Regions from separate parts of the Priestia sp. FSL P4-0332 genome, predicted to be linked through region 2. Evidence: a T-box and tRNA genes for the amino acid it is inferred to sense, from the RefSeq annotation. Region 2 holds a T-box; the other regions hold tRNA genes.

Region 1 (3,179 bases), 4.0 Mb from region 2:
ATAAGTAGAATAAGCGGTAAAGAATTTAAATCACTAAGAGAAGTAATTTTTAATGCTTTCCCCCATCTCTTAATCACAAAGCGAGCTAAGTGCTTCGTTAGCCATAAGCCTACGATCGATAAAACTAATGCTGAAGCAATCCCCACATAAATATGCTTCTTTACATAATGACCCATTTCATGCGCCATGATAAACAAAATTTCACGTTCCGTTAATTTATTAAGAGTAGTATCCCATAACACAATTCTTGAATTAGAACCTATTCCCGTCACATATGCATTAAGAGAGTTCGTTTTTTCAGACATGTTTACTTCATATACATGCTTAGCAGGTATGTGAGCTTCATCTGCTAAATGTAAAATTTTCGTCTCCAGCTCTTTATTCTTTAATGGATAAAAATCGTTATATAACGGATCGATAACCACTGGTTGAATAAACGTCAAAAATAGCGTAAATGGAATAGATACTATCCACGCATACAGCCACCATCTTTTTGAAAACTTACGAATGAATGCATATAACACAGCAATCACTAAAAACATGGTGGCATAGTTCACCCAAAAATCTGTAAAAAGATCTTTCATCCATCCTTGGAAAGGTTGCGTCGTAATATGGTAAGCCTTTGAAAGCTTATAGCTAATCCAGTCCATAGGAAAAGAATAGATCAGCAGCAGAACGGATAACCAAAATACATAAATAGCAGTTTGGAGAAGACTGAAACGGCTGACGTCTTTAGACCACTTATTAACTTTCTTAGACACACCTAACACTAAAATTAAAATAAACCCTAGCCACTCATATGGAATTCGGATAAAAAAGAGCGCATCTCTAATTTTTGAATATTTTTCGGTTAACATAAGTTCTCGTGCATTCATAAACGTAGCCGGGTCTACGCTGGTGCCTTTTAATGATTGTGGAATAGAGGTATCGCTTATATAGAATAAATAAACCCAAATACACGCTCCATACACAAGAAAAACTCCGATGGACCACCAAACAATTTTTTTCACGCATTCCCCTCCTTTTGTACAAACAGTATGCCGTTATTACTATTGTAGGTTTTTTTTCGAAATTTAGAACAAGCGTTTATAGATGTGCTATAAGAAATGCAATTTAGGGCGAGGAAATCATAGAAAAACGAAAAATAGAGTTTAGACAAAAGAATAAACTCTGTTTCCAAACAAAAAAAGCAGTTTGCATATGCAAACTGCTTTTAAGATGACCCGTACGGGATTCGAACCCGTGTTACCGCCGTGAAAGGGCGGTGTCTTAACCGCTTGACCAACGGGCCAGTATGGCTCCACAGGTAGGACTCGAACCTACGACCGATCGGTTAACAGCCGATAGCTCTACCACTGAGCTACTGTGGAATATGGTGGGCCTAAGTGGACTCGAACCACCGACCTCACGCTTATCAGGCGTGCGCTCTAACCAGCTGAGCTATAGGCCCTTCATTTGGAGCGGGTGATGAGAATCGAACTCACGACATCAGCTTGGAAGGCTGAGGTTTTACCACTAAACTACACCCGCGTTACTTAAGATGGGGCGACTGATGGGAATCGAACCCACGAATGCCGGAACCACAATCCGGTGCGTTAACCACTTCGCCACAATCGCCGTCTTAAAATGGTGGCTCGGGACGGAATCGAACCGCCGACACAAGGATTTTCAGTCCTTTGCTCTACCAACTGAGCTACCGAGCCTTTATGTAAATGGCGGTCCCGACGGGAATCGAACCCGCGATCTCCTGCGTGACAGGCAGGCATGTTAACCGCTACACCACGGGACCACTTTGGTTGCGGGGACAGGATTTGAACCTGCGACCTTCGGGTTATGAGCCCGACGAGCTACCGAACTGCTCCACCCCGCGATGATATGAATATGATATAAATAAATGGCGGAGGAAGAGGGATTCGAACCCCCGCGGGCTTTAACACCCCTGTCGGTTTTCAAGACCGATCCCTTCAGCCGGACTTGGGTATTCCTCCGTATATTTATAACAAATGTAACTTATATGGTAGCGGCGGAGGGAGTCGAACCCACGACCTCACGGGTATGAACCGTACGCTCTAGCCAGCTGAGCTACACCGCCATATTATTCGTTACAATTATTCAGTTTAATTGGTGGAGCCTAGCGGGATCGAACCGCTGACCTCCTGCGTGCAAGGCAGGCGCTCTCCCAGCTGAGCTAAGGCCCCATAAATGGTCGGGAAGACAGGATTCGAACCTGCGACCCCTTGGTCCCAAACCAAGTGCTCTACCAAGCTGAGCTACTTCCCGTTTATGGCGCGCCCGAGAGGAGTCGAACCCCTAACCTTTTGATCCGTAGTCAAACGCTCTATCCAATTGAGCTACGGGCGCTTTATATGGAGCGGAAGACGAGGTTCGAACTCGCGACCCCCACCTTGGCAAGGTGGTGTTCTACCACTGAACTACTTCCGCTTATTAAAATGAGCCATGAAGGACTCGAACCTTCGACCCTCTGATTAAAAGTCAGATGCTCTACCAACTGAGCTAATGGCTCTCTATGGCTGGGCTAGCTGGATTCGAACCAACGCATGACGGAATCAAAATCCGTTGCCTTACCGCTTGGCGATAGCCCAATAAAAATGGTGGAGGGGGGCAGATTCGAACTGCCGAACCCGAAGGAGCGGATTTACAGTCCGCCGCGTTTAGCCACTTCGCTACCCCTCCGATATAAATGGTGCCGGCAAGAGGACTTGAACCCCCAACCTACTGATTACAAGTCAGTTGCTCTACCAGTTGAGCTACACCGGCACGGTGGTGGAGGATGACGGGATCGAACCGCCGACCCCCTGCTTGTAAGGCAGGTGCTCTCCCAGCTGAGCTAATCCTCCACGTATCATACACAATATTCATTGTATAGAAGATTTTTATAAATGAGCCAAATAAAAAACCCCTAGACTCTTTTATAAGAGCATAAAAAGGGGTCTTATTCATTGCCTGGCAACGTCCTACTCTCACAGGGACAAAGTCCCAACTACCATTGGCGCTAAAGAGCTTAACTTCCGTGTTCGGTATGGGAACGGGTGTGACCTCTTCGCTATCGCCACCAGACAAGAGATTGCTCTCTCAAAACTAGATAACAGTTTGCTGAGTAAAGCTTACGCTTTTAAAGTTTTGGTTAAGTCCTCGATCGATTAGTATCAGTCAGCTAC
Region 2 (3,179 bases):
TTTGCATCCATAATGGTGACGGAGCAATTTTTACGTTTTTCACAACGCGCGCTACGTAAAGCGGATTGTCTTCTTTTGCCTCTACTTTAACGGAAATATAATCAGCTGCTTGCTCATCAGACGTTTGCACGTTTACTGACGGATACTTCACTTCACGACGTAAAATAGCAGCCACTTCATGTGCTACACCTAACATACTTAAGCAGTCTGAACGGTTTGGTGTTAGCCCTAGTTCTAATACTTCATCGTTTAAGTTTAATGCATCTAGTGCATCCGCTCCTACTTCAGCATCGCTTGGGAACACGAAGATGCCTTCTTGATAATCTTTTGCCACAAGCTTGCTTTCAATGCCAAGCTCTTGAAGAGAACAAATCATACCGTTCGATTCTTCACCGCGAAGCTTAGCACGCTTGATTTTAAAGTTACCTGGAAGTACAGCTCCCACTTTTGCAACCGCTACTTTTTGACCTTGTGCCACGTTCGGTGCCCCGCACACGATTTGAACGATTTCTCCTCCGCCAAGATCTACTTGACAGCGGCTTAATTTATCAGCATTTGGATGCTGTTCACGTTCTACAACGTGACCAATTACCACTCCGCTGATGCCTTTATTTAAGTTTTCTACACCTTCAACTTCAATTCCACTTTTTGTGATTTTATCTGCTAACTCTTCTGCCGTTACGCCTGATAAGTCAACATACTCTTGTAACCAACGATAAGATACAAACATCGTAGTCCCTCCTTTATACTTGTTTAAATTGATCTAAGAAACGAACATCATTTGTATAGAAATGACGAATATCATCCACGCCGTGTTTTAACATAGCAATACGCTCTACACCGATTCCAAAAGCAAACCCACGATATTTAGTTGAATCGTATCCAGCCATTTCAAGGACATTTGGATGAACCATGCCTGCTCCTAAAATTTCAATCCAGCCTGTTTGTTTACATACATTACAGCCTTTACCTCCACATTTTGCACACGATACGTCTACTTCTACAGACGGCTCAGTGAACGGGAAGAAACTTGGACGAAGACGAATTTCACGGTCTGCACCGAACATCTTTTTCACAAATACTTCAAGCGTGCCTTTTAAATCGCTCATACGAATGTTTTCGTCTACTACAAGACCTTCAATTTGCATGAATTGATGAGAATGCGTAGCATCATCGTCATCGCGGCGGTACACTTTGCCCGGGCAAATAATTTTAACAGGTCCTTTGCCTTCATTCTTGTTCATAACACGAGCTTGAACAGTTGATGTATGCGTACGAAGAAGCGTTTCTTCCGTAATATAGAACGTATCTTGCATATCACGTGCTGGGTGACCTTTTGGCAAGTTCAGCGCTTCGAAATTATAGTAGTCCTGCTCTACTTCCGGTCCTTCTGCTACTTCATAGCCCATTCCTAAGAATAAATCTTCTACTTCTTCAACCACGCTTGTTAGCGGGTGATGCGTACCTGCTTTAACTGGGCGTCCTGGCAGCGTTACGTCGATTGTTTCTGAAGCAAGTTTACGCTCTACCTCGGCTGCTTCTAACGCCGTTTGTTTTTCTTCAATTTTAGATGCAATAGCTTCACGCACTTCATTTGCAAGTGCTCCCATTACAGGACGCTCTTCAGCTGAAAGTTTTCCCATACCGCGAAGTACTTCTGTGATAGGGCCTTTCTTTCCTAAATAAGCTACGCGTACGTCGTTTAATTCTTTTAAAGCACTTGCTGTTTCGACTTTTGCAATTGCTTCTTGTTGAAGTTCTTGTAAACGTTCTTTCATCACTTATTCCTCCTTTTAACGTAAAAAATGACAAATAAAAAAACCTCCTCCCAAAAAAGGGACGAGGATTAGTCGCGTTACCACCCTTGTTAACTATATACACAGACGTATACAGTTCACTTCATTCAAGTTAACGGAATCTCCGGAACACCTTTACATCTATGTAAGATGGTCTAAGTGTCAACTCAAGAGGTGAATTCACTTATTACATTTATAAAAATGCTTTCAGTCACGGCATTTTCTCCCTGCATAAACGGACATAAGCTACTGCTCTCTTTCATCGTTTTTTACATATGTAACTATTGTATTATTATAGTGAAAACACGTTCTCGATGCAACTACATTCCGCGTAAATAATAAAGTAAGATTCCAGAAGCGATGGCAACATTTAGCGACTCGCTCTTTCCATAGATGGGAATGTACAGATTCTGATCCGCTTGTTCCAGCACTTTCTCGCTTACGCCGTTTCCTTCATTTCCCACAACCAGCGCAAATTCGTTTGAAGGTTTTACGCATGTATAGACCTTTCCATTTTGTAACGACGTGCCGTAAACTGCTATTTCTCTTTCTTTTAACAGTGAAATCATTTCGAGTAAATCACCTTTTACAATTGGAAGGTGAAAAATAGCTCCTTGCGTTGAACGAACGACTTTTGGGTTGTACACATCCACGCTGCCCTCTCCAACGATAATAGCCTCCACTCCGGCAGCATCAGCGGTTCGAATAATCGTACCTAGGTTACCTGGATCTTGCACCGCATCTAAAAGCAATACTTTCTGTGCTGTATGAATGATTTCTGCATGCTTCGTTTGAAAACACACAGCGATAATTCCTTGAGGTGTTTCTGTGTCAGATAACAATTTAATTATTGCTTCGTTTACAACGGTTATTTCGATACCATCTATGTTCCACTGTGCTGGCACTTCAATCGATTCGCGTATAATTAGTTCCTTTACGCAATCCTTATTTTTGATAGCTTCTTCGACTAAATGAAAGCCTTCTACCATAAAAAGGCCCTGCTTATCACGGTCTTTTTTATTATGCAGCTTTTTCCACGCTTTTACCTGCGGATTTTTAACTGAATCAATTTGTTTCACAAACATAACTCCTTTATCTATACAAAAATAAATAGTTCGATTACATTTTGCTCAATAATCATTAGATAAGTTTCACTTTATTGTACATAGAAATCGCAAAGAAAACAAAAACTATTGGTAACTTTACGATAGCTGAGGTGAAAATGATGGATCTTAATTTACGAAATGCTGTTATTGCAAACGTTTCAGGAAACTCAAAAGAAGAGCTTGAAGCTACAATTTCTGACGCTATTCAAAGCGGTGAAGAAAAAATGCTCCCTGGACTTGGTGTTTTATTTGAGGTGCTTTGGGAAAAGTCTCCAGA
Region 3 (3,179 bases), 160 kb from region 2:
CTGGGTAGCTATGTGTGGACGGGATAAGTGCTGAAAGCATCTAAGCATGAAGCCCCCCTCAAGATGAGATTTCCCATAGCGCAAGCTAGTAAGATCCCTGAAAGATGATCAGGTTGATAGGTCAGAGGTGGAAGCGTGGCGACATGTGTAGCTGACTGATACTAATCGATCGAGGACTTAACCAAACTTTAAAAGCGTAAGCTTTACTCAGCAAGCTGTTATCTAGTTTTGAAAGAATAAATCTTTCGAAAAAAAGTATTGCTTTCTTTATAAAATAGTGTATAATATAATATGTCTGGTGGCGATAGCGAAGAGGTCACACCCGTTCCCATACCGAACACGGAAGTTAAGCTCTTTAGCGCCAATGGTAGTTGGGACTTTGTCCCTGTGAGAGTAGGACGTTGCCAGGCTTATATATCGGAGGATTAGCTCAGCTGGGAGAGCACCTGCCTTACAAGCAGGGGGTCGGCGGTTCGATCCCGTCATCCTCCACCATCGACTATTTAAGTCAGAGATTGCACGCCGGTGTAGCTCAATTGGTAGAGCAACTGACTTGTAATCAGTAGGTTGGGGGTTCAAGTCCTCTTGCCGGCACCATTTTTTTCGAGCCATTAGCTCAGTTGGTAGAGCATCTGACTTTTAATCAGAGGGTCGAAGGTTCGAGTCCTTCATGGCTCACCATTTATATTCACACGCGGGTGTGGCGGAATTGGCAGACGCGCTAGACTTAGGATCTAGTGTCTTACGACGTGGGGGTTCAAGTCCCTTCACCCGCATCTTTCATTAATTTCATATATGCGCGGAAGTAGTTCAGTGGTAGAACACCACCTTGCCAAGGTGGGGGTCGCGAGTTCGAACCTCGTCTTCCGCTCCACATATATAAGTCCTGCCGGGGTGGTGGAATTGGCAGACACACAGGACTTAAAATCCTGCGGTAGGTGACTACCGTGCCGGTTCAAGTCCGGCCCTCGGCACCATTTTAATAAGCGCCCGTAGCTCAATTGGATAGAGCGTTTGACTACGGATCAAAAGGTTAGGGGTTCGACTCCTCTCGGGCGCGCCATAAACGGGAAGTAGCTCAGCTTGGTAGAGCACTTGGTTTGGGACCAAGGGGTCGCAGGTTCGAATCCTGTCTTCCCGACCATTTAAGGGGCCTTAGCTCAGCTGGGAGAGCGCCTGCCTTGCACGCAGGAGGTCAGCGGTTCGATCCCGCTAGGCTCCACCAATTAAACTGAATAATTGTAACGAATAATATGGCGGTGTAGCTCAGCTGGCTAGAGCGTACGGTTCATACCCGTGAGGTCGTGGGTTCGACTCCCTCCGCCGCTACCATATAAGTTACATTTGTTATAAATATACGGAGGAATACCCAAGTCCGGCTGAAGGGATCGGTCTTGAAAACCGACAGGGGTGTTAAAGCCCGCGGGGGTTCGAATCCCTCTTCCTCCGCCATTTATTTATATCATATTCATATCATCGCGGGGTGGAGCAGTTCGGTAGCTCGTCGGGCTCATAACCCGAAGGTCGCAGGTTCAAATCCTGTCCCCGCAACCAAAGTGGTCCCGTGGTGTAGCGGTTAACATGCCTGCCTGTCACGCAGGAGATCGCGGGTTCGATTCCCGTCGGGACCGCCATTTTGTTTGGCTCGGTAGCTCAGTTGGTAGAGCAAAGGACTGAAAATCCTTGTGTCGGCGGTTCGATTCCGTCCCGAGCCACCATTTTAAGACGGCGATTGTGGCGAAGTGGTTAACGCACCGGATTGTGGTTCCGGCATTCGTGGGTTCGATTCCCATCAGTCGCCCCATCTTAAGTAACGCGGGTGTAGTTTAGTGGTAAAACCTCAGCCTTCCAAGCTGATGTCGTGAGTTCGATTCTCATCACCCGCTCCAAATGAAGGGCCTATAGCTCAGCTGGTTAGAGCGCACGCCTGATAAGCGTGAGGTCGGTGGTTCGAGTCCACTTAGGCCCACCATATTCCACAGTAGCTCAGTGGTAGAGCTATCGGCTGTTAACCGATCGGTCGTAGGTTCGAGTCCTACCTGTGGAGCCATATGGAGAAGTACTCAAGTGGCTGAAGAGGCGCCCCTGCTAAGGGTGTAGGTCGTGTAAGCGGCGCGAGGGTTCAAATCCCTCCTTCTCCGCCAGTCGTTTTAAATTTAAATATGGCCCGTTGGTCAAGCGGTTAAGACACCGCCCTTTCACGGCGGTAACACGGGTTCGAATCCCGTACGGGTCATCTCAAAAAGGTTTGCATACATGCAAACCTTTTTTATTTGCGCTTTTTTAAAGATTAAGTAAACAGAAATAATAGTTAGGAATAATTACCATGAATTTTCAGAATAAAAAGTAAGTTTTAAGCAGGATTTTCCCTATATCATATGGAATTATTCATAAAGTAATAAAGTATGAAGAGTATGGGATAAAGAGTAATTTAAAAGAACATTTATTCTATTATATTTGTAGAAAAGGTTTATGTTTTTACTGTAAAAGGGAATGAGTGGTAAGAAGCGTATATTATGTGCGTATATTATGTTTGAAGTTAAAGGGGTGGCAAAAGTGAATCTAGCGGTTCAGCCTACTGAATTTGATGTTCATTTGTATCACGAAGGAAACTTATTTCGCAGTTACTCTATTTTCGGTGCGCATCAGGTAACGGTAGAAGGAATTGAAGGCGTACGATTTTGCGTGTGGGCACCTCATGCAAAGGGTGTAAGCGTTGTAGGTGATTTTAATAAATGGAACGGTTTTCAACATTCAATGGTTAAAGTTAATGAAGAAGGTATTTGGATGACATTTATCCCTGAATTAGAACAAGGGACTATTTATAAATATGAAATCATCACACAAAGCAATCAAAAAAAATTAAAAGCAGATCCATACGCTTTCTTCAGTGAAGTGCGTCCAAACACTGCGTCTATTGTTTACTCATTGGATGGCTACAAATGGAACGACCAATATTGGCGTAGAAAGAAAAAACAGCAAAATATATATGAAAGACCACTGTGTATTTACGAGCTGCATGCAGGGTCTTGGAGGACTCATGAAGATGGCAGCCTTTATACATACAGTGAATTAGCACAGGAGCTTATTCCTTATATTGCTGAACAAGGTTTTACACATATTGAGTTATTACCAGTCATTGAGCATCCGCTCGACCGATCCTGGGGATATCAAGGAAT
Region 4 (3,179 bases), 4.2 Mb from region 2:
CCCTTCTTTTAAAATGGGAATCATTCAGTATAAAAATATTGAAGTTGGTGATTCTCCTCAAATGCTAAAAGGACGTCTGCGCCTCTTTCAAGAATCCATTTATTTCGACCTTGAGTCAAAAAAAGTAACAGAATTCGAAGGTGTTAGCGAGTGGAGAAAGCTTTTCAAAACATTTGGAACTGATCCAAGTAAATACCGTCCTTCTATAGAAGCTTTAATTAGAAGAATAGGAAAACAAACGTATTTGCCTTCTATCAATTCTGCTGTGGACATTAATAACTTTTTTTCATTGCAATATGAAGTCCCAATTGGAATTTATGATTCCTCTAATTTAGAAGGCCCCATCGAATTTACTATCGGTAAAAAAGAAGAGTCTTATGAAGCTCTAAATGAACGTAATATTTCTTTAGAAAATAAAATCATTTCAAAAGATGCCCTAGGAGCTTTCGGAAGCCCTTATGTCGATTCTAACCGAGCGTACGTAACTGAAAAGACAACACAAGCTGTACAGTTCATTTATTTAAAGCCTTCACTTTCAGAAGAACAGGCTTATAAACTAACTAAATCCCTAAGTGACATGTTCATTCAAATTCACGGCGGCGAAGCAACCTATCAAGTCATTAACTGATGTACGTAAATATAGCGTCTATCTTGAAAAGATAGACGCTATATTTACGTTAAAAATAAAAAACGCAACATCTCAGCTTTGAAAGCGAGACACTGCGTTGTGATAACAATATGTATGGAGCGGGTGATGAGAATCGAACTCACGACATCAGCTTGGAAGGCTGAGGTTTTACCACTAAACTACACCCGCAAATATTATCAAAATTTGTCGACCGATAAGTAAAAATAAAAACAGGAATCATCCTGTCAAATAAAGCTAAAGTACCGATGGTCGGGGTCGAACCGACACTCCCGAAGGAACACGATTTTGAGTCGTGCGCGTCTGCCAATTCCGCCACATCGGCAAAATAAAAAAGGCAAGTTAAAATTATAAATGGTGCCGAGGGCCGGACTTGAACCGGCACGGTAGTCACCTACCGCAGGATTTTAAGTCCTGTGTGTCTGCCAATTCCACCACCCCGGCAGCTTGTAAATAAATGGAGGCGGCAACCGGATTTGAACCGGTGATAAAGGTTTTGCAGACCTCTGCCTTACCACTTGGCTATGCCGCCATTTACTCAAGACTAAATAACTTTATTAAAATTGGAGCGGAAGACGAGGTTCGAACTCGCGACCCCCACCTTGGCAAGGTGGTGTTCTACCACTGAACTACTTCCGCATATATGGCTGGGCTAGCTGGATTCGAACCAACGCATGACGGAATCAAAATCCGTTGCCTTACCGCTTGGCGATAGCCCAATATTGAAATATGCATATCATTTATAAATGGGGCGACTGATGGGAATCGAACCCACGAATGCCGGAACCACAATCCGGTGCGTTAACCACTTCGCCACAATCGCCACGTATATATGCAATGTTATTTTTATAATTGGCAGGGGCAGTAGGAATCGAACCCACACTGACGGTTTTGGAGACCGTAGTTCTACCTTTAAACTATGCCCCTGTAAATGGTGGAGGGGGGCAGATTCGAACTGCCGAACCCGAAGGAGCGGATTTACAGTCCGCCGCGTTTAGCCACTTCGCTACCCCTCCACAATAACTGTGGTGCCGGCAAGAGGACTTGAACCCCCAACCTACTGATTACAAGTCAGTTGCTCTACCAGTTGAGCTACACCGGCATTTTAAAAACAAATGTTTTTAAAATGGTGGCTCGGGACGGAATCGAACCGCCGACACAAGGATTTTCAGTCCTTTGCTCTACCAACTGAGCTACCGAGCCTTATTAAATTTAAAATGGCGGTCCCGACGGGAATCGAACCCGCGATCTCCTGCGTGACAGGCAGGCATGTTAACCGCTACACCACGGGACCACTTGGTTGCGGGGACAGGATTTGAACCTGCGACCTTCGGGTTATGAGCCCGACGAGCTACCGAACTGCTCCACCCCGCGATGATAATATATGGTGGAGGATGACGGGATCGAACCGCCGACCCCCTGCTTGTAAGGCAGGTGCTCTCCCAGCTGAGCTAATCCTCCACTATTATGTAGATAAAAATAAATGGTGACCCGTACGGGATTCGAACCCGTGTTACCGCCGTGAAAGGGCGGTGTCTTAACCGCTTGACCAACGGGCCACTGTGCTAATTAAATAAAAATGGCGGAGAGCAAGGGATTTGAACCCTTGAGACAGCGTTAACCGCCTACACGATTTCCAATCGTGCTCCTTCGGCCACTCGGACAGCTCTCCAAATGGCTCCACAGGTAGGACTCGAACCTACGACCGATCGGTTAACAGCCGATAGCTCTACCACTGAGCTACTGTGGAATAATAACAGCCTGGCAACGTCCTACTCTCACAGGGACAAAGTCCCAACTACCATTGGCGCTAAAGAGCTTAACTTCCGTGTTCGGTATGGGAACGGGTGTGACCTCTTCGCTATCGCCACCAGACATATTATATTATACATGATTTCCAAAAGAAAGCAAGACTTTTTTGAAAAGTTTTGTTCTCTCAAAACTAGGTAACAGTTTGCTGAGTAAAGCTTACGCTTTTAAAGTTTGGTTAAGTCCTCGATCGATTAGTATCAGTCAGCTACACATGTCGCCACGCTTCCACCTCTGACCTATCAACCTGATCATCTTTCAGGGATCTTACTAGCTTGCGCTATGGGAAATCTCATCTTGAGGGGGGCTTCATGCTTAGATGCTTTCAGCACTTATCCCGTCCACACATAGCTACCCAGCGATGCCTTTGGCAAGACAACTGGTACACCAGCGGTGTGTCCATCCCGGTCCTCTCGTACTAAGGACAGCTCCTCTCAAATTTCCTACGCCCACGACGGATAGGGACCGAACTGTCTCACGACGTTCTGAACCCAGCTCGCGTACCGCTTTAATGGGCGAACAGCCCAACCCTTGGGACCGACTACAGCCCCAGGATGCGATGAGCCGACATCGAGGTGCCAAACCTCCCCGTCGATGTGGACTCTTGGGGGAGATAAGCCTGTTATCCCCGGGGTAGCTTTTATCCGTTGAGCGATGGCCCTTCCATGCGGAACCACCGGATCACTAAGCCCGACTTTCGTCCCTGCTCGACTTGTAGGTCTCG

Evidence for each region. A T-box is a leader RNA that pairs with one kind of tRNA and senses whether it is charged. The one in region 2 lies ahead of pheS (phenylalanine--tRNA ligase subunit alpha), so its partner is inferred to be a tRNA-Phe.
Region 1: it has a tRNA-Phe gene. The T-box ahead of pheS (phenylalanine--tRNA ligase subunit alpha) is inferred to sense a tRNA for this amino acid. The anticodon was not compared.
Region 3: it has a tRNA-Phe gene. The T-box ahead of pheS (phenylalanine--tRNA ligase subunit alpha) is inferred to sense a tRNA for this amino acid. The anticodon was not compared.
Region 4: it has a tRNA-Phe gene. The T-box ahead of pheS (phenylalanine--tRNA ligase subunit alpha) is inferred to sense a tRNA for this amino acid. The anticodon was not compared.

What each region holds. Positions count from the first base shown of each region.
Region 1 is NZ_JBBOUA010000001.1:595,467-598,645, reverse strand. Features, by position in the region: gene MKY06_RS03235 (M48 family metallopeptidase) at 1-1,010, opposite strand, end outside; tRNA gene MKY06_RS03230 (tRNA-Glu) at 1,220-1,291, opposite strand; tRNA gene MKY06_RS03225 (tRNA-Asn) at 1,296-1,370, opposite strand; tRNA gene MKY06_RS03220 (tRNA-Ile) at 1,374-1,450, opposite strand; tRNA gene MKY06_RS03215 (tRNA-Gly) at 1,457-1,530, opposite strand; tRNA gene MKY06_RS03210 (tRNA-His) at 1,542-1,617, opposite strand; tRNA gene MKY06_RS03205 (tRNA-Phe) at 1,628-1,703, opposite strand; tRNA gene MKY06_RS03200 (tRNA-Asp) at 1,714-1,789, opposite strand; tRNA gene MKY06_RS03195 (tRNA-Met) at 1,794-1,870, opposite strand; tRNA gene MKY06_RS03190 (tRNA-Ser) at 1,896-1,988, opposite strand; tRNA gene MKY06_RS03185 (tRNA-Met) at 2,016-2,092, opposite strand; tRNA gene MKY06_RS03180 (tRNA-Ala) at 2,123-2,198, opposite strand; tRNA gene MKY06_RS03175 (tRNA-Pro) at 2,204-2,280, opposite strand; tRNA gene MKY06_RS03170 (tRNA-Arg) at 2,285-2,361, opposite strand; tRNA gene MKY06_RS03165 (tRNA-Gly) at 2,368-2,442, opposite strand; tRNA gene MKY06_RS03160 (tRNA-Lys) at 2,452-2,524, opposite strand; tRNA gene MKY06_RS03155 (tRNA-Gln) at 2,529-2,603, opposite strand; tRNA gene MKY06_RS03150 (tRNA-Tyr) at 2,611-2,694, opposite strand; tRNA gene MKY06_RS03145 (tRNA-Thr) at 2,703-2,778, opposite strand; tRNA gene MKY06_RS03140 (tRNA-Val) at 2,783-2,858, opposite strand; rRNA gene rrf (5S ribosomal RNA) at 2,963-3,078, opposite strand; rRNA gene MKY06_RS03130 (23S ribosomal RNA) at 3,142-3,179, opposite strand, start outside.
Region 2 is NZ_JBBOUA010000001.1:4,607,589-4,610,767, forward strand. Features, by position in the region: gene pheT (phenylalanine--tRNA ligase subunit beta) at 1-730, opposite strand, end outside; gene pheS (phenylalanine--tRNA ligase subunit alpha) at 744-1,778, opposite strand; T-box leader at 1,833-2,068, opposite strand; gene MKY06_RS24160 (TrmH family RNA methyltransferase) at 2,117-2,881, opposite strand; gene sspI (small acid-soluble spore protein SspI) at 3,022-3,179, shown strand, end outside.
Region 3 is NZ_JBBOUA010000001.1:4,767,035-4,770,213, reverse strand. Features, by position in the region: rRNA gene MKY06_RS25045 (23S ribosomal RNA) at 1-185, shown strand, start outside; rRNA gene rrf (5S ribosomal RNA) at 295-410, shown strand; tRNA gene MKY06_RS25035 (tRNA-Val) at 420-495, shown strand; tRNA gene MKY06_RS25030 (tRNA-Thr) at 522-597, shown strand; tRNA gene MKY06_RS25025 (tRNA-Lys) at 606-681, shown strand; tRNA gene MKY06_RS25020 (tRNA-Leu) at 695-776, shown strand; tRNA gene MKY06_RS25015 (tRNA-Gly) at 800-874, shown strand; tRNA gene MKY06_RS25010 (tRNA-Leu) at 889-977, shown strand; tRNA gene MKY06_RS25005 (tRNA-Arg) at 987-1,063, shown strand; tRNA gene MKY06_RS25000 (tRNA-Pro) at 1,068-1,144, shown strand; tRNA gene MKY06_RS24995 (tRNA-Ala) at 1,150-1,225, shown strand; tRNA gene MKY06_RS24990 (tRNA-Met) at 1,256-1,332, shown strand; tRNA gene MKY06_RS24985 (tRNA-Ser) at 1,360-1,452, shown strand; tRNA gene MKY06_RS24980 (tRNA-Met) at 1,478-1,554, shown strand; tRNA gene MKY06_RS24975 (tRNA-Asp) at 1,559-1,634, shown strand; tRNA gene MKY06_RS24970 (tRNA-Phe) at 1,643-1,718, shown strand; tRNA gene MKY06_RS24965 (tRNA-His) at 1,729-1,804, shown strand; tRNA gene MKY06_RS24960 (tRNA-Gly) at 1,816-1,889, shown strand; tRNA gene MKY06_RS24955 (tRNA-Ile) at 1,896-1,972, shown strand; tRNA gene MKY06_RS24950 (tRNA-Asn) at 1,976-2,050, shown strand; tRNA gene MKY06_RS24945 (tRNA-Ser) at 2,054-2,144, shown strand; tRNA gene MKY06_RS24940 (tRNA-Glu) at 2,165-2,236, shown strand; gene glgB (1,4-alpha-glucan branching protein GlgB) at 2,530-3,179, shown strand, end outside.
Region 4 is NZ_JBBOUA010000001.1:411,154-414,332, reverse strand. Features, by position in the region: gene MKY06_RS02255 (B3/B4 domain-containing protein) at 1-628, shown strand, start outside; tRNA gene MKY06_RS02250 (tRNA-Gly) at 744-817, opposite strand; tRNA gene MKY06_RS02245 (tRNA-Leu) at 890-971, opposite strand; tRNA gene MKY06_RS02240 (tRNA-Leu) at 1,002-1,090, opposite strand; tRNA gene MKY06_RS02235 (tRNA-Cys) at 1,105-1,178, opposite strand; tRNA gene MKY06_RS02230 (tRNA-Gly) at 1,211-1,285, opposite strand; tRNA gene MKY06_RS02225 (tRNA-Gln) at 1,291-1,365, opposite strand; tRNA gene MKY06_RS02220 (tRNA-His) at 1,394-1,469, opposite strand; tRNA gene MKY06_RS02215 (tRNA-Trp) at 1,500-1,573, opposite strand; tRNA gene MKY06_RS02210 (tRNA-Tyr) at 1,579-1,662, opposite strand; tRNA gene MKY06_RS02205 (tRNA-Thr) at 1,673-1,748, opposite strand; tRNA gene MKY06_RS02200 (tRNA-Phe) at 1,774-1,849, opposite strand; tRNA gene MKY06_RS02195 (tRNA-Asp) at 1,865-1,940, opposite strand; tRNA gene MKY06_RS02190 (tRNA-Met) at 1,944-2,020, opposite strand; tRNA gene MKY06_RS02185 (tRNA-Val) at 2,032-2,107, opposite strand; tRNA gene MKY06_RS02180 (tRNA-Glu) at 2,131-2,205, opposite strand; tRNA gene MKY06_RS02175 (tRNA-Ser) at 2,227-2,318, opposite strand; tRNA gene MKY06_RS02170 (tRNA-Asn) at 2,322-2,396, opposite strand; rRNA gene rrf (5S ribosomal RNA) at 2,406-2,521, opposite strand; rRNA gene MKY06_RS02160 (23S ribosomal RNA) at 2,630-3,179, opposite strand, start outside.